3 regions of the Microbacterium laevaniformans genome follow, and region 2 is predicted to be linked to each of the others. Evidence: predicted binding sites of a transcription regulator. Region 2 holds the regulator's gene; each other region holds the start of a gene.
What was found. The regulator HrcA, encoded in region 2, represses chaperone genes, less so after heat shock. The targets are predictions, from matches to a motif close to TTNGCACTCGNNNNNNNCGAGTGCNAA.
Positions count from the first base shown of each region.

Region 1: the regulator HrcA is predicted to act here: its motif matches at 4,119-4,145, upstream of groL (chaperonin GroEL).
Region 3: the regulator HrcA is predicted to act here: its motif matches at 2,908-2,934, upstream of JOE53_RS11180 (Hsp20/alpha crystallin family protein).

Region 1 is NZ_JAFBCE010000001.1:1,993,377-1,998,910, reverse strand. Features, by position in the region: gene JOE53_RS09510 (DMT family transporter) at 1-703, shown strand, start outside; gene JOE53_RS09505 (nitroreductase family protein) at 720-1,346, opposite strand; gene msrB (peptide-methionine (R)-S-oxide reductase MsrB) at 1,343-1,759, opposite strand; gene JOE53_RS09495 (DUF2332 domain-containing protein) at 1,833-2,834, shown strand; gene JOE53_RS09490 (DUF3263 domain-containing protein) at 2,844-3,113, shown strand; gene JOE53_RS09485 (LytR C-terminal domain-containing protein) at 3,123-3,695, shown strand; gene JOE53_RS09480 (cold-shock protein) at 3,845-4,048, shown strand; gene groL (chaperonin GroEL) at 4,182-5,534, shown strand, end outside.
Region 2 is NZ_JAFBCE010000001.1:1,293,982-1,299,515, reverse strand. Features, by position in the region: gene lepA (translation elongation factor 4) at 1-6, shown strand, start outside; gene JOE53_RS06090 (DUF1990 family protein) at 35-685, shown strand; gene hemW (radical SAM family heme chaperone HemW) at 685-1,902, shown strand; gene hrcA (heat-inducible transcriptional repressor HrcA) at 1,961-2,998, shown strand; gene dnaJ (molecular chaperone DnaJ) at 3,051-4,160, shown strand; gene JOE53_RS06070 (16S rRNA (uracil(1498)-N(3))-methyltransferase) at 4,162-4,914, shown strand; gene JOE53_RS06065 (HIT domain-containing protein) at 4,938-5,285, shown strand; gene JOE53_RS06060 (PhoH family protein) at 5,278-5,534, shown strand, end outside.
Region 3 is NZ_JAFBCE010000001.1:2,337,863-2,343,396, reverse strand. Features, by position in the region: gene JOE53_RS11195 (amylosucrase) at 1-61, opposite strand, end outside; gene JOE53_RS11190 (L-serine ammonia-lyase, iron-sulfur-dependent, subunit alpha) at 125-1,630, shown strand; gene JOE53_RS11185 (hypothetical protein) at 1,719-2,708, opposite strand; gene JOE53_RS11180 (Hsp20/alpha crystallin family protein) at 3,007-3,462, shown strand; gene JOE53_RS11175 (DUF2804 domain-containing protein) at 3,588-4,619, shown strand; gene JOE53_RS11170 (DUF4287 domain-containing protein) at 4,649-4,939, shown strand; gene JOE53_RS11165 (ABC transporter ATP-binding protein) at 4,947-5,534, shown strand, end outside.

The sequences.
Region 1 (5,534 bases), 700 kb from region 2:
GTGGTGGATGCTGGGAGGCGGGCTGGCCGGAGCGCTCACCGTCGCGACCCAGGGTCTCGCCGTCGCTGTGATCGGCGTCTCCCTGTTCACCGTCGGGGTTGTGGCCGGGCAGACACTGAGCGGCCTGGTGCTCGACCGCATCGGGTACGGCCCGGCCGGCGTCGTCGCGGTCACCATGCCGCGCGTGGCGGGCGGTGCGCTGGCTCTCGTCGCCGTCGGCATCTCCCTGCAGGGCGGTGTGCTGGAGCGTGTGCCGGTGTGGATGCTGGTGCTGCCGTTCCTGGCGGGCGTCGGCATCGCGTGGCAGCAGGCGACCAACGGGCGGCTGCGCCAACGCGTGGGGACACCGTTGACGGCGACGTTCGTCAATTTTCTGGGGGGAACGGTGGTGCTCGCCGTCGCCGCCGTCGTCCACGTCGCGTTCGTCGGTGTGCCGCCGGCGCTGCCGACCGAGGCGTGGCTCTACCTCGGCGGCGTGGTCGGCGTGATCTACATCTTCCTGTCGGCGGCGCTCGTCGCGCACACCGGGGTGTTGCTGCTCGGCCTCGGCGTCGTGGTCGGCCAGCTCGCCACCGCGTTCACGCTGGATGCGTTCTGGCCCGCGGATGCCGGTCCCGGCTGGGGAACCGAACTGTTGATGGTCGCTGTCGCGGCGAGCTCGGTCGTCGTCGCTCTCGCGCCCTGGCGGCGACGACGAACCTGAGCGGACGACGGGAGCGTCAGCTCTTCTTCTTGTCTTTCTTCGCGCCGGTCTTCGTCGCCCCGCCGTCCTTGTCGGCGCCCTTGGCGGGGGCCGGCATTCGACTGAGATGCGCACGGGGATCGACGCTCTTGCGGCGACCGGGTCGCGCACCGGTGGGCTTGCCGCCGACGTACAGCCAGCCGAGCAGCTCCTCGTCCTTCGCGAGTCCGTGCGCCTTGGCCACCGCCTTCGCCCGCGTGTAATGACCGGTGCGCCAGATGACACCCCATCCCGCCTCATCCAGCAGAAGGCTGAGCGTGTGGGCGACACCCGAGGCGACCGCCTCCTGCTCCCAGCGGGGAACCTTCTCGCTCTTGCGGTAGCTGGCGACCACGGCGAGCAGCAGTGGCGCGCGCAACGGCTTCGTCGACGGCTTGTCGTCGCCCTCGACCTTCGCGATCGCCGCCCCGAGCGTCGCCCGGTCCTCGCCACGCAGCTCGATGACGCGCCACGGTCGCAGGGACGAGTGGTCGGCGACCCGCCCCGCCGCCGCGATCAGGGTGAGAAGCTCGGCGCGGGTGGGCGCGGCATCCGTCACCTTCGACCATGAGCGACGGTTTCGCACCGCCGCCAGGGCCGGGTAGTCCGTGACCGTCTCGATCACGACGCATCCGCCTCCGGCGCCGGGGTGAACGACAGCGACAGCGAGTTCATGCAGTACCGGTCGCCCGTGGGGGTGCCGAACCCGTCGGGGAAGACGTGTCCGAGATGCGAGCCGCAGTTCGCGCACCGCACCTCGGTGCGGACCATCCCGTGGCTGCGATCTTCGATGAGCTCGACGGCCTCGGGGCGCACCGACTCGTAGAAGCTCGGCCACCCGCAATGCGAGTCGAACTTCGTTCCACTCTGGAACAGCTCCGCGCCACACGCGGCGCACGTGTAGAGACCCGCGCGGCTCTCGTCGAGGAGCTCGCCGGTCCATGCGCGCTCCGTCCCTGCCTGACGGAGGACGGCGTACTGCTCGGGGGTCAGCTCCGAACGCCACTCGTCGTCGGTCTTGGTCACGCGGTAGGTCATGTCTGGCTCCTTAGTCCACCTCCATTCAACCCGACGCGGGCCGCGGTCGGCTCGGCCCGCGAGAATGTCACCCATGAGTTCCCTCCCAGAATCGGTGTCGGCGCGCTATGGCCGGTTCGCCCGCGACGAGGCTCCCGGTCGTTCCGCGCTGTACGGCGAGTGGGCCGCCGGAGTCGCGGCGGATGCCGCGGCGCAGGAGGTGCTCGGGCGGATCGCGCCTTCTCATCGTCAGCCCCCGCTCGTCTTCGCCGCCGCGCGGCTGCTCGGATCCGGCGAGAGTGGGTACCCCGAGTGGCGGGAGTGGGTGCTCGCCCACGGCGACGAGCTGGTCGCGGAGTGCACGGCGCGCTCGCTGCAGACCAACGAACCCCTCCGGTGCGCCGCTCTGCTGCCCGCGTTGGCCGGCATCGACGGGCCGATCGCGCTGCTGGAGGTCGGCGCGAGTGCGGGACTGTGTCTCTACCCCGACCGATACTCCTACCGCTATCGCGGCGTCGCGGGCGAGATCGCGCACGATCCGCTCGACGGGGTGTCGGCCGTCGTGCTCGAGAGCGAGCTGCGCGGTCAGCACGTGCCCCCGTTGCGGCATCCGGAGATCGTCTGGCGAGCCGGCATCGATCTCGCACCACTGGATCCGGCCGACCCCGCCACCGAGGCGTGGTTGACGGCTCTCGTCTGGCCGGGCGAGACCGGACCCGCGGATCGGGTGCGTTCCGCGCTGCGCATCACGGCGGCGGACCCGCCCCTCATGTTCGCGGGAGACGGCGTCGACCAGCTCGCTCACGCCGTCGCGGCGGCGCCGCCCGAGGCGACGCTGGTCGTTCAGACCCCCGGCGTGCTGGCGCACCTCGGCTGGCACGCGCGCCACGCGCTGATCGAGCAGGTATCCGTCGTGGGACGGTGGATCACGCTCGACGCGCCCTCGCTGCACGAGGGATGGCGCGGCGGGCGGATCGCATCGAACGCTCCCGCTGAGGGCTTCGCACTCGCGCGCGACGGCGTCGTCCTCGCCCACGCCGACCCACTCGGGCGATGGCTGGAGTGGCGTCCCGGCGAGCGCGCTGCGCGGGGTTAACGTGAGCAGGTGCCCCTCTCCGAGCGTGATCGCCTCCTCCTCGACTTCGAGTCGCGGTGGACCGTGCACGACGCCGTCAAGGAGGAGGCCATCCGTGCCGAGCTCGCCCTGGCGCCCGCCCGGTACTACCAGCTGCTGGCTCGCATCATCGATCAACCGGATGCCGCGGCGCACGACGCCATGCTGGTGCACCGCCTCCGTCGGCTCCGCGATGCGCGCGAGAGCGAGCGTGCGGGACGCGCGGCCGTTCCCGCCGTCCGCACCGGAACAGGCCGGTAGCATTCTGGGGTGCCGAGTACGCCCCCGCAGAAGGACCGCTTCGATGATCTCGCCCTCGAGGGGGGACGCATCGGTGCGCATCGCGCCGAGAATCCGCGCCTGCGGGGAGGAATCGTGGTGCTGTGGTCGGTCATCGCGATCGTCGTGCTGGTCGCGCTGGGCATCTTCGGCACGCTGATCGCCATCGGGCGCGTCACCCTCTTTCCCGCCCCGAGCGCCACGCCGACGACCATCTCGACCGCCGAGCCGGTCGTCGACACGTCGTACCCGGTCACCGTTCTCAACGCGACGACACAGTCGGGTCTGGCCGGCTCCCTCGCGCAGACCATCGTCGGGGCCGGCTGGTCGCCCGACAGCGTCACGGCCGGCGACGCCAGCTCCAAGGACTTCCCGACCACGACGGTCTTCTACTCCGGCCCCGCCGAAGAAGGTGCGGCGCGGGGGCTCGCACAGGTGATCGGCGGGGCGGCCGTGACACTCAGCGATGCGTACAAGGGCCTCGCGAGCGGCGACGGCGCCAAGCTCCTCGTGGTCGTGATCGGTGCCGATCGCACGGATGCCGGGGCCACTCCGGCCGGCTGACCACCCCGCCCTGCGGGTATCAGCGGGGAGCGTGTTTCGCGCGTGTGAACAGTTCGATGCGCCTGTGTCAACACTTGCCGGAACAGCGATTTCGCCGCTCTCACGCTGGTTAGCATTGCGACGTCCCACCGCAGCATCAGGAGATTCGCATGGCCCAAGGTACCGTCAAGTGGTTCAACGCCGAGAAGGGTTTCGGCTTCATCACCGTGACCGACGGCCAGGACGTGTTCGTCCACTACTCCAACATCGACATGTCGGGATTCCGTGTCCTGGAGGAGGGGCAGACGGTCGAGTTCACCGTCGGCGCCGGTCAGAAGGGCCCGCAGGCCGAGTCGGTCCGCGTCGTCGCTTGACGTCGTTCGGCCCTCCCGTCGCGTCCGCTCGGCGCGGCTTGCACTCGTCATGCCAGAGTGCCAGAATGAGTTAGCACTCAATCATCGCGAGTGCTAAAGACTCATCCTCACGTCCGGGAGGGACGACACACTTATGGCAAAGATCATCGCTTTCGACGAGGAGGCCCGCCGTGGCCTCGAGCGTGGCCTGAACATCCTGGCCGACGCCGTCAAGGTGACCCTGGGCCCGCGCGGTCGCAACGTCGTGCTCGAGAAGAAGTGGGGCGCCCCCACGATCACGAACGACGGTGTCTCGATCGCCAAGGAGATCGAGCTCGACGACGCGTACGAGAAGATCGGCGCGGAGCTCGTCAAGGAGGTCGCCAAGAAGACGGACGACGTCGCCGGTGACGGCACCACGACGGCCACCGTCCTCGCCCAGGCTCTCGTGCGCGAAGGGCTGCGCAACGTCGCAGCCGGCGCCGACCCCATCTCCCTGAAGAAGGGCATCGAGAAGGCCGTCAAGGCGCTCTCCGACGAGCTGCTCGCCTCCGCGAAGGAGGTCGAGACCAAGGAGGAGATCGCCGCCACGGCATCCATCTCCGCCGCTGACCCCGAGATCGGCGCGCTGATCGCCGAGGCGATCGACAAGGTCGGTAAGGAGGGCGTCGTCACGGTCGAGGAGTCGAACACGTTCGGCACCGAGCTCGAGCTCACCGAGGGCATGCGCTTCGACAAGGGCTACATCAACCCCTACTTCGTCACGGACCCGGAGCGCCAGGAGGCTGTCTTCGAGGACCCGTACATCCTCATCGCGAACCAGAAGATCTCCAACATCAAGGACCTGCTGCCGATCGTCGACAAGGTGATCCAGGACGGCAAGGAGCTCGTCATCATCGCCGAGGACGTCGAGGGTGAGGCTCTCGCGACCCTCGTTCTCAACAAGATCCGCGGCATCTTCAAGTCGGTCGCCGTCAAGGCTCCCGGCTTCGGTGACCGTCGCAAGGCGCAGCTCCAGGACATCGCGATCCTCACCGGCGGCCAGGTCATCACGGAGGAGGTCGGTCTCAAGCTCGAGAACGCCACCACCGACCTGCTCGGCAAGGCGCGCAAGGTCATCGTCACCAAGGACGAGACCACGATCGTCGAGGGTGCGGGCGAGTCGGCGCAGATCGAGGGTCGCGTGACCCAGATCAAGCGCGAGATCGAGAACACCGACAGCGACTACGACCGCGAGAAGCTGCAGGAGCGCCTCGCCAAGCTCGCCGGCGGCGTCGCCGTCATCAAGGCGGGTGCGGCCACCGAGGTCGAGCTCAAGGAGCGCAAGCACCGCATCGAGGACGCCGTTCGCAACGCGAAGGCCGCCGTCGAGGAGGGCATCGTCCCCGGTGGCGGTGTCGCCCTCATCCAGGCCGGCAAGCGTGCGTTCGAGAAGCTCGCGCTCACGGGCGACGAGGCGACGGGTGCGAACATCGTCAAGGTCGCCATCGAGGCGCCCCTGAAGCAG
Region 2 (5,534 bases):
AAGTAAGCCGGACGCCCCGGTTAGGCTGGACATCATGCGTCGCGGAAGCTTTCAGGACGACACGGTCGACTACGCCGCCGTCGGCGCCACGCAGGCGCACGACCTCATGAGCTATCCGCCCGAGAGCAGCGTTCCGGCGGAGGATTCCTGGCTGCTCGGCAGCGGCCAGGCCCGCTTCGAGTCATCGGCCGACGCGCTGCTGTCGTGGACGGCGCTGCGCGGAGCGGGCCTCACGATCTCGGACGTGCGCCCGGCTGCCGGACCGATGTACACGGGCGTGGGCTACGACGTCGACGGCAATCCGATGGTCGCGAGTCGCCTGGACGCCGACCAGCGCTTCGACGCCGACGGGACCCCGTACGTGGCTGCGGGAACGACGGTGCGGGTGCGCGGACACGTCAAGGGCATGAACGCGGACGGCGAGCTGCGGGTCATCTACGCGATCGAGGAGCCGCGACGCGTCGGCTTCGCTCTCGGCACCGTCGGGGACTCGGTGGTCAGCGGCGAGGAATCCTTCGTCATCAGCTGGGCCGACAACGACGAAGTACGGTTCACGGTGCGCGCCTTCGACCGTCCCGTCGCCACGCTTTACCGCGTCGTTCCGGCACTGGTGAAGCGTCGCCGTCGCGAGCTGTTCCGCGGGTACCTGCGGGCCATCTCCCCGCTGTATACGACGCCCGCCTGATGGGCTCCGCCCTTCTCCTCGGCGATCCCGCTCCGCTCGACGGCGCGCTGCCGCCCGACATCTCGATCGACCCCGCCCGCGACTTCGGCGTCTACCTGCACGTGCCCTTCTGCCGGGTGCGCTGCGGCTACTGCGACTTCAACACCTACACCGCCACGGAGCTCCGGGGCGCGCGCCAGGACGCGTACGCCGACGAGGTGCTCCGCGAGATCGCGCTCTCACAGGGCGTGCTGTCGGCGCGGGGGCCCCTCCGCGCGGCATCCACCGTCTTCTTCGGCGGCGGCACGCCCACTCTGCTTCCCGCGGGAGATCTGGCCCGGATGCTCGACGGCATCCGCTCCGCCTTCGCGCTGGCCGCCGACGCCGAGGTCACCGTCGAGGCCAACCCCGACACGGTGACCGTCGCAATGGCACACGAGCTGGCAGAGGCCGGCGTGACCCGGCTGTCGATCGGCATGCAGTCGGCCGTGCCCCACGTGCTCGCCGCACTCGAGCGCACCCACGATCCGGCCGGCGTGCAGACGGCCGTCGACGCCGGACGCTCGGCCGGCCTCGATGTGAGCGTCGATCTGATCTACGGCGCGCCGGGGGAGTCGTTGGACGACTGGCGTCGTTCGGTCGAGGCGGCCGTGGCGCTCGCACCCGACCACATCTCCGCGTACGCGCTCATCATCGAAGAGGGCACGAAGCTCGAGCGCCAGATCCGCCGCGGAGAGGTCGCCGCGCCGGATGACGACCTCCAGGCCGACATGTACGAGCTGGCCGACGAGGCGTTCGCATCGAGCGGGTTCGGCTGGTACGAGGTGTCGAACTGGGCGACGGCGCCCCGTCACCGCTCCCGCCACAACCTCGCGTACTGGCGCGGCACCGACTGGTGGGGCTATGGCCCCGGCGCGCACAGCCACGTCGACGGCCTGCGGTGGTGGAACGTCAAACACCCCGCGGCGTATGCGCAGCGCCTCGCCGCCGGCACGTCGCCTGCGGCGGCGCGGGAGCGCCCCGATGCCGCTGCGCGGCGACTCGAGGACGTGCTCCTGCGGTCGCGGATCGCCGAGGGCATCGCGGTGTCCGAGCTGACCGGAGAGGGTCGTCACGCGATCGCGGCACTCATCGCCGACGGGCTCATCGACGGGTCCTCCGCCGTGCGCGGCCGCGTCGTCCTCACCCGCCGCGGCCGCCTGCTGGCGGATGCCGTGGTGCGCGCCCTCACCGTCTGACCGCGCGATCGCGGTAATATTGGCACTCGACGACCCTGAGTGCCAACAAGGAGGAGCGATGGTCTCGGAACGCGGCCTGCAGGTCCTCCGCGCGATCGTGCAGGACTACGTCGACACCCATGAGCCCGTCGGCAGCAAGGCGATCGTCGAACGTCACCAGTTCGGCGTGTCCGCCGCGACCATCCGCAACGACATGGCGCTCCTGGAGGACGAGGAGCTCATCGCCGCGCCGCACACATCCTCCGGACGTGTGCCCACCGATAAGGGCTACCGCGTTTTCGTCGACCATCTCGCCGACCTGCGGCCGCTGTCCACGGCGCAGCGCTCGGCGATCTCGTCGTTCCTCACCGACCCGGGCGACCTCGACGAGCTCCTGATGCGCACGGTCCGGGCCCTCACGCAGCTCACCGGCCAGGTCGCCATCGTGCAGTACCCGTCTTTCGCCCGCGCGAACGTCACACACGTCGAGTTCGTGCACCTGGGCGGAGCGCGCGTGGTGGTCATCGTCGTCACCGACACCGGACGCGTGTCGCAGCGCGTGGCCTTCCTGGCCGAGGAACTCTCCGAGGATGCCGCCCAGCAGGTCAAGATCGCGATCTCGCGGCTGGTCACGGGCAAGCCCGTCGCGGAGGCCGCGGCCGCGATCGTCGAACTCTCGGCATCGGCCCCTGACGGCACCCGCATCGACGCCGCGTTGCGCACCGTCGCGCGCATCGTCGGCGAGGAACTGGATGACTTCCGTCAGGACCGGCTCGTGATGGCCGGCAGTGCGACGCTCGCTCGGCGCGAGGGCGACTTCCGCGGCAGCATCTACCCGCTGCTGGAGGCCATCGAGGAGCAGGTCACCCTGCTGCGTCTGATGGGCGAGATGGTCGCCGACGAGCACGGTCTCGCCGCGAGCATCGGTCGGGAGAACGAGCCTTTCGGACTGACAGAGGCCTCCGTCCTCACGAGCGAGTACGACGCAACGGGCACCCGCGCCCGCGTCGGCCTTCTCGGCCCCACCCGAATGGACTACCCCACCAACCTCGCGGCGGTCCGCGCCGTCGCGCACTATCTGAGCCGACTGCTCGACGAGGACGACACGTCCCGCTGAGCGATCCGCTCCCGAACACCGACCCGCGCCCGCAAGGGCAGGAAAGGCGATTGTGGCCGACCACTACGAAGTCCTGGGCGTATCCCGCGATGCGAGCCCCGACGAGATCAAGAAGGCGTATCGGCGTCTCGCGCGCGAACTGCACCCCGATGTCAACCCGGGAGCGGACGCGTCCGAGCGCTTCAAGCTCGTGACCCACGCGTACGACGTCCTCAGCGACCCGGAGCAGCGCCAGCGCTACGACATGGGCGGCGACAGCTCGCCCTTCGGCGGAGACGGCGCAGGCTTCGGCGGATTCGGCGACATCTTCGAAACGTTCTTCGGCGGCGGGGGAGCACGCGCCGGCCGACCGCGATCGCGGCGTGAGCGCGGCCAGGATGCGCTGGTGCGGGTGACGCTGGATCTCGGCGATGTCGTCTTCGGCACCCACCGTGACATCGACGTCGACACCGCGGTGCTGTGCGAAACCTGCGAGGGATCGTGCTGCCAGCCGGGCACCCAGCCGGCGACGTGCGACATCTGCCACGGTTCGGGTCAGGTGCAGCGCACCGTGCGCAGTCTTCTCGGCAACGTCATGACCTCGCAGCCCTGCACCACGTGCCAGGGCTACGGCACGACCATCCCGTACCCCTGCGCAACGTGCCAGGGACAGGGCCGCGTGCGCGCACGGCGGACGGTGTCGGTCGACATCCCCGGCGGCGTGGAGACGGGCCTGCGCCTCCAGCTGCCCGGCTCGGGCGAGGTCGGCCCGGCGGGCGGTCCGAACGGCGACCTCTACCTGGAGGTCACCGTCGCCACCCACGAGGTCTTCAGCCGTGAGGGCGACGACCTGCTCGCCACCCTCGAGGTCTCGATGCCCGACGCGATCCTCGGCACCCACACGACGATCTCCTCGCTCGACGGCGAGGTCGACCTCGAGGTGCGATCCGGCGTGCAGTCCGGCGACGTCCTGACGATCAAGGGCCGCGGCATCACGCCCCTGCGCGGCGGAGCGCGCGGCGACCTCCGGGTCGGTGTGCAGGTCGTCACCCCGACGAAGCTCGACGCCAAGGAGCGCGCTCTCATCGAGGACTTCGCCAAGAAGACCAAGGCCCCGGCGCCCCGCCTGGCGCAGTTCCACCAGGGCATGTTCTCGAAACTGCGCGACCGGTTCCGCGGCTGAGATGGCACTGCACTTCCTCGTCGACGAACCGCCGACCGACGGGTCCGCCGTCGCCGATGCGGCTCTGGGCGACGAGATCATCATCACCGGCGCCGAGGCCCATCATGCGGCGGTCGTCCGCCGCGTCCGGGTCGGTGAGGAGGTCACCGTCGGCGATGGTGCGGGCGTCTGGCTCACGGGCGTCGTCGCGGCATCCGCCCCCAAGCGCGTCGCAGTGACGGTGACCGGCCGTACCGTCACCGAGGCGCCGACCCCACGTCTCCTTCTCGCCCAGGCGCTCGCGAAGGGCGACCGCGACGAGCTCGCCGTGCAGGCGGCGACCGAACTCGGCGTGGACGAAATCGTGCCGTGGCAGGGGGCGCGCAGCGTGTCGCGCTGGGGCGGCGACAAGGCCGTCAAAGGCGTCGCGCGTTGGCAGAGCATCGTCCGCGAGGCCGCGAAGCAGGCGCACCGCTCCTGGGTTCCGCGTGTGTCGACGCCGGTGTCCGTCGCCGGCCTCGCCGCACGTGCCGCACACGCCCGCGTGCTGGTCCTGGAGCCGACGGCGTCCGTGCCCCTCAGCACCCTGTCGCTGACCGATAGCGCGGAGATCGTGCTCGTCGTCGGCCCCGAGGGCGGCATCGCTCCCGACGAACTCGACGCCCTGGCCGATGCCGGAGCCACCGCCGTCCGCCTCGGCGACACGGTGCTTCGCACCTCGACGGCCGGGCCGGCTGCCCTCGCCGTCGTCAACGCCCGCCTCGGCCGCTGGTGACGGGCGCTGACTACACTCGGAGTATGAGCGAACCGTCCATCTTCACGCGCATCCTGGAGGGCGAGATCCCGGCCGAGATCCTCGCCGAGACCGAGAACGTGTTCGCGATCCGCGACATCGCACCACAGGCACCGGTGCACCTGCTGGTGATCCCCAAGAGCGCCGCCTACCGCGACGTCGTCGAGCTCGCGGCATCCGACCCGGCTCTCATGAGCGAGATGGTGGGGCTGGCGAACACACTCGCCGCCGAACACGCCGACGGCGACTTCCGCCTCGTGTTCAACACGGGGCCGGGCGCCGGTCAGACGGTCTTCCACGTCCACGCGCATGTGCTGGCCGGGGGACTGGACGAGGGGAGCCTCGGTGGCTGATTCCGCCGACGACGCGAACGCGACCGAGCACGCGGTCGACCGGATTCTCGCGGACGGAGTGGCGATGGTCCAGTTGCTCGGACCGCAGGACCGACTGCTGCGCGTCGTGGAGCGCGAACACCCCGACGTGCAGGTGCACGTGCGCGGCAACGAGATCACTCTCACCGGCGCCGCCGCGTCCGTTGCGCGGGCCCGCGCACTCGTCGACGAGCTGATCGCGATGGCGCGCGCGGGTCAGGGCCTGGAGCC
Region 3 (5,534 bases), 1.0 Mb from region 2:
CCGCCTCGCAGGCCTCGAGTGCCGCGCCGCGATCGGCGTCGGACGTGGTCAGTGCGGTCATGGTGCCCCCTCCGTCTCAGCGTATCGGGCGGGCCCGACCGGGAGGCGGCGTAGGCTCACACGCGTGAGTGCGTACGTCTCGGCGTTCGACCTGTTCTCCATCGGGGTGGGACCGTCGAGCTCCCATACGGTGGGCCCGCTGCGCGCGGCTCGCGATTTCGCGCGCCGCGTCGCCGATCTGCCGACCCTCGCCCGCGTGGAGTGCGCCCTCTACGGCTCACTCGGCGCTACCGGCATCGGGCACGGTACCCCCGACGCGGTCGTCGCCGGCCTGCAGGGGTACGTGCCCGAGACCGTCGATCCGGCTCACGTGCGCGGCGCCTGGACCGACTGGTCCGACGGCGCGCTCCTCCTGATGGAGGGTCGCACGCCGATCCCCTTCTCTCGGTCGGACATCGTGCTCGCGCCGCGGACGCGTCTTCCCGGACACCCCAATGCGATGACGCTCGTCGCGCGGGATGCCGCGGGTCTCGCATTGCACGAAGACACCTACTACTCGATCGGCGGCGGGTTCATCCGGCGCGAGGGTGAGCCGGCGGTGGTGGCCGCGGCATCCTTCCCGCTGCCCTACGCGACAGCGGCGCAACTGCTGGACGTCTGCGATACGTACGGGCTGACGATCGCGGAGGTCGCGCGCCGCAACGAGGAGGCGCTGCGGCCCGAAGCGGAGGTCGCTGCCGGGCTCGATGCCATCTGGGACGCGATGGCCTCGTGCGTCGACGCCGGGCTGCACGCCGACGGGGTGCTGCCGGGAATGCTGAAGGTGAAGCGGCGCGCGGGCGCGATCCGCGCCCAGCTGGAGAGCGTCGAGGCGACCGGACGCGAGCTGCCGGGGGAGTGGCTCGGTGCGTTCGCACTGGCCGTGAACGAGGAGAACGCCGCCGGAGGACGCGTCGTGACAGCGCCGACGAACGGCGCCGCCGGCATCCTCCCGGCCGTGGCGATGTACTGGTGGCGCTTCCTCGCGGATGCCGGCATCGGAGCGGAGAACGCGGTGACGCCCTACGGCGAGCTCGTCGGCTCGGCGCTGCTCGGGCTGCACGGTCCGGGCGGCCGCGAGGCGGGCGAGGCGGCGCACGGGTCGGAGGACATCGTCGCCACCGCGCAGGAGCTCGCCGAGGCGAACCGGCGCCGCGGCATCCGTCGATTCCTGCTGACGGCGACGGCGCTCGGCTCGCTTTTCAAGGCGAACGCGTCGATCTCCGGAGCCGAGGGCGGGTGTCAGGCCGAGGTGGGTTCGGCGTGCGCGATGGCTGCCGGCGGCTTGACGGCCGTGATGGGCGGCACGAACCGTCAGATCGAGAACGCCGCCGAGATTGCGATGGAGCACCACCTGGGGCTCACGTGCGACCCCGTGGGTGGGCTCGTGCAGATCCCCTGCATCGAGCGCAACGCGATCGCGGCATCCACCGCCGTCACGGCCGCGCGCCTCGCGCTGCGCGGCGACGGCACGCACTACGTGCCGCTGGATGCCGTCGTGGAGACGATGCGTCAGACGGGCATCGACATGTCGACCAAATACAAGGAGACCAGCGAGGGCGGACTCGCCGTCAACGTCGTCGAGTGCTGAGCGCCGCGCGCGCCTGCCGCGGTTCAGTTGGCGTTCGCGCGGGAAATTGCGATGTGATTACCGGTGCAAGCGTCAACCGAGCGACCGGTCACGCGTGCCAACCTCGGCGTGCGAGGGCGGCGCGGACCAGCGCGACTCCCCGCGAGGGATCGTGTCGGATGTGCGCGGCGCTCAGGCGCACAACATCCCAGCCGAGGTTCGCGTAGTCGGAGTACTTCTCGAGGTCGCGCACCCACTGGCGACGCGAGGTGCGGTGGTGATCGCCCTCGATCTCGATCGCGACGCGGTGCGTCACGAACGCGCCATCGCTGATGCCGAGCAGCCGACCGTCGGGCGCGCGCACCTCCACGTCGAGCTCGGGCTCCGGCAGGCCCGTCCCGATGAGCGACAGTCGCCAGTCCGTCTCGAGCGGCGACATGCTGCCGGTGCGCAGCAGGGGAAGCGCGGCACGGAGCTTCGCGATTCCGCAACGGCGGCCTGCGGAGACAGCCGCGGCCAGCTTCTCGAGTCCGGCGTGTTGAGCGTCGGGCAGACGCCGCCCCCATCCGTCGCGGGGCACGCGGATGATCGCATCACCGATCACCACCAGGTCTCGAACCGTGTGCTCGCGGGCGAGCATCGCCCAGGCGGAGGCGGGCGTCGCGACCGGAAGGCCCGCCCGGACGGTGGTGTGAACGAGCATCGGGCTGATCTGCACGGCGGTGATGCCCGTCCGCCGGAGCGCACGGTGTGGCGCGGGAACGGCGACGTCGAGGTCGGCGGATGCCGCGGCATCCGCGTCGGGGAAGGGGAGCCCGTGGATCGCGAGCGCCGTCGTCCCGGTGTAGAACGCAGGGGGCGGCAGCACGAGTGCGTGGGCGCGGACGCGACCCAGGATGTTGCGCCGCGCGATCTCGTCCGGCGTGTCCTCGTCGTGCGGTGCGGCGCCGTCCGTGTCGCGCCGGACGCGGACTCCGCGGAACGGTGCGTCGAGGTCGCTAGCCGAGAGGCGCCCGCGAGTGACGCCGGCCGTCGACGCGTCGGCGGCGGTGAACACCTGCGGCAATGTCGGCGGAAGTGGTCGGGGTGAGCGCGGCATGCGCTCATGATGGGCCCATCTCCTGATGTCGTGGCCACCGTCCGCGGGTTCGTGGAGAACTTGCGCTGTTACCGAACGTGGGGACGAAGGGTTCCGTGTGCTGAAGGGGCGGTGGTGTCTGAAACAGCAGTGCGGCTTCCGGCGCGAGGGCCAGGTGAACGGCGCACAGCGATCGCGCGCGTTCGCTGTGCGCGAACCGTTGGCACTCTCCTGGGTCGAGTGCTAATCTGAAGTTAGTTGAGTCGATGAGGCTCAACTTTGACAGACCATCACAGTGACACACGACAAGGAGAGAACAATGGCCACGTATGACCCGTTCCGTGACCTCGACCGCATCGCGTCGGGCCTCTTCGACACGCGCCGGGGACCCCGCCGGATGCCGATGGACCTCTACCGCGACGGCGACCGCTACGTCCTGAGCGCCGACCTTCCGGGAATCGACCCGGGCTCGGTCGACATCGATGTGGACGGCCAGCTGCTGACCATCCGCGCCGAGCGCACCCTCAGCGAGGGCGACGGCGTGAAGTGGATCACGCGGGAGCGTGAGACCGCGAGCTTCCTGCGCCAGCTGAACCTCGGTCAGGGAATCGACACCGACGGCATCGCCGCGACGTACAGCAACGGCGTGCTGACGGTCACGATCCCCGTGAGCGAGAAGGCGAAGCCGCGCAAGGTCCAGGTCGTCGCCGACGGCGGTGCGCCCACGATCCAGGCGCACGAGTCGGCGCAGGAGCCGCACCCGGTCGAGCAATAGTGCCGGTCCGCGCACCCGCGCACAACCGCCCCGTGTCCGCGAGGACCGGGGCGGTTCGCGCCTGCGCGCTAGTGTCGAAGCACCCACCGGAAGCACCAGCACTCGGAACGTCAGCAAGGATGCCGATGACCGCACCCCCCGCCGCGCGCGAGCGCGAGCTCACCGAACCCGTCTCCCTCACCCGCCCCGACGGCCGCCTCAATCCGGCGGCGATCGGCTTCGCCCGCTCGCCGCTCGTCGACACCCGCGGCATCGGACGCGGACGCTTCGTCCGATCGTGGGGGCGCAACAAGAGGTGGGAGTACTGGAACGTCATGACGCCCACGCACATCGTGTCGCTCACGGTGTCGTCGCTGGACTACGCCGCCGTGCACGAGGCGTGGATCCACGATCGGGCCACGATGCGTTCGTGGGGCCGCAGCGTCACGGTGCTGCCGTCGCGGGAGGTGTCGCTGCCCGCCTCGCTGGGCACCGGCATCACGATCGCGCGGCACGCCGACCTCGCCGCCACCATCACGCCGGCCGAGCGCGGGTCGCTCTGGCGTCTGCACGCCGAGATCCCGGACGCGTCCTTCGACATCACGGTGCGCCGCCCGCCCGGACACGAGCTGCTGGCGGTCGTGGTGCCGTGGTCGTCGCGGCGGTTCCAGTACACCGTGAAGGACGTCGCGTTCCCGGCATCCGGAGTGCCGACGCTCGACGGCGTCGACTACGAGGTGCCGGCGGGATCGTGGGCGGTGCTGGATCACGGGCGTGGACGCTGGAGCTACGACGTGTCGTGGAACTGGGGCGCCGGGTCGGGAACCCTCGCAGACGGACGCAGCCTCGGCATCCAGGTCGGAGGGCGATGGACCGACGGGACGGGGTCGACGGAGAACGCCGTCGTGCTCGACGGCACGCTGCACAAGATCTCCGAGCCCGTCGCCTGGGACTACGACCTCGCCGCGCCGCTGCGGCCGTGGCGGGTGCATGGGGGAGGGCTGGATGCCGTGTTCACGCCGTTCTACGACAAGAAGTCCGCGACGAATCTCGGCGTCATCTCGTCGCGCACGGACCAGTGCTTCGGCACCTGGTCGGGTACGGTCGCTGTGGACGGCGCCGCCCTCCGCTTCGACGGCATCGAGGGCTTCGCAGAGGACGTCCGCAACCGGTGGTGACCGGCGCGGCGCGGGAGGAAGAGGCACGCATGTCGTTCCAGGCATATCTCGACAACATCGAGGACAAGACCGGGCGGACGCCGCGCCAGTTCGTCGACGAGGCGGCGGCGAAGGGCTTCGGCCCCGGGACGAAGGCCGGTGAGATCGTCGCCTGGCTCGCCGCGGACTACGGACTCGGGCGCGGGCACGCGATGGCGCTCGTGCACGTGATCACGAAGGGACCGAAGATCGTGTCGACCCATGTGGGCACCGGTACGGCGCACAGCGATGAGAGCGACACGCTGTGGCTCGAGGGCAAGGCGACGAAGCCGGCGCGATAATGCGGGCATGACGAGCCTCGCAGTCGACCCCGCGGTCACCGTGCGCGGCCTCCGCGTGCGGCGCGGGCGCACGGCCGTGTTCGACGGTCTCGACCTCGACATCGCGGCCGGCCGCATCACGGGGCTGCTCGGCCCGAGCGGAGGCGGCAAGACGACCCTGATGCGAGCGATCGTGGGGGTCCAGCGGATCGCCGGCGGAACCGTCGCGGTGCTCGGGATGCCGGCCGGCTCGCGTGGACTGCGCCGGCGCGTGGCGTACGACAGCCAGGGCGGCGCCGTGTACGACGATCTCACGGTGCGTCAGAACCTCGCGTACTTCGCCGCCGCTCGTGCCGTGCCCGCGACCGAGGTGGCGCGGGTCGTCGACGCCGTCGGGTTGGCGCCGCAGGAGCACCGGCTGGTGGGATCGTTGTCGGGTGGTCAGCGGGGGCGCGTGTCGCTGGGCATCGCGCTGTTGGGCGAGCCCGATCTCCTCGTCCTGGACGAGCCGACGGTCGGTCTGGATCCGCTGCTGCGCGAAGGTCTCTGGGATCTGTTCCGTGCGCTGGCCGACGCGGGGCGCACGCTGATCGTGTCGAGCCATGTGATGGATGAG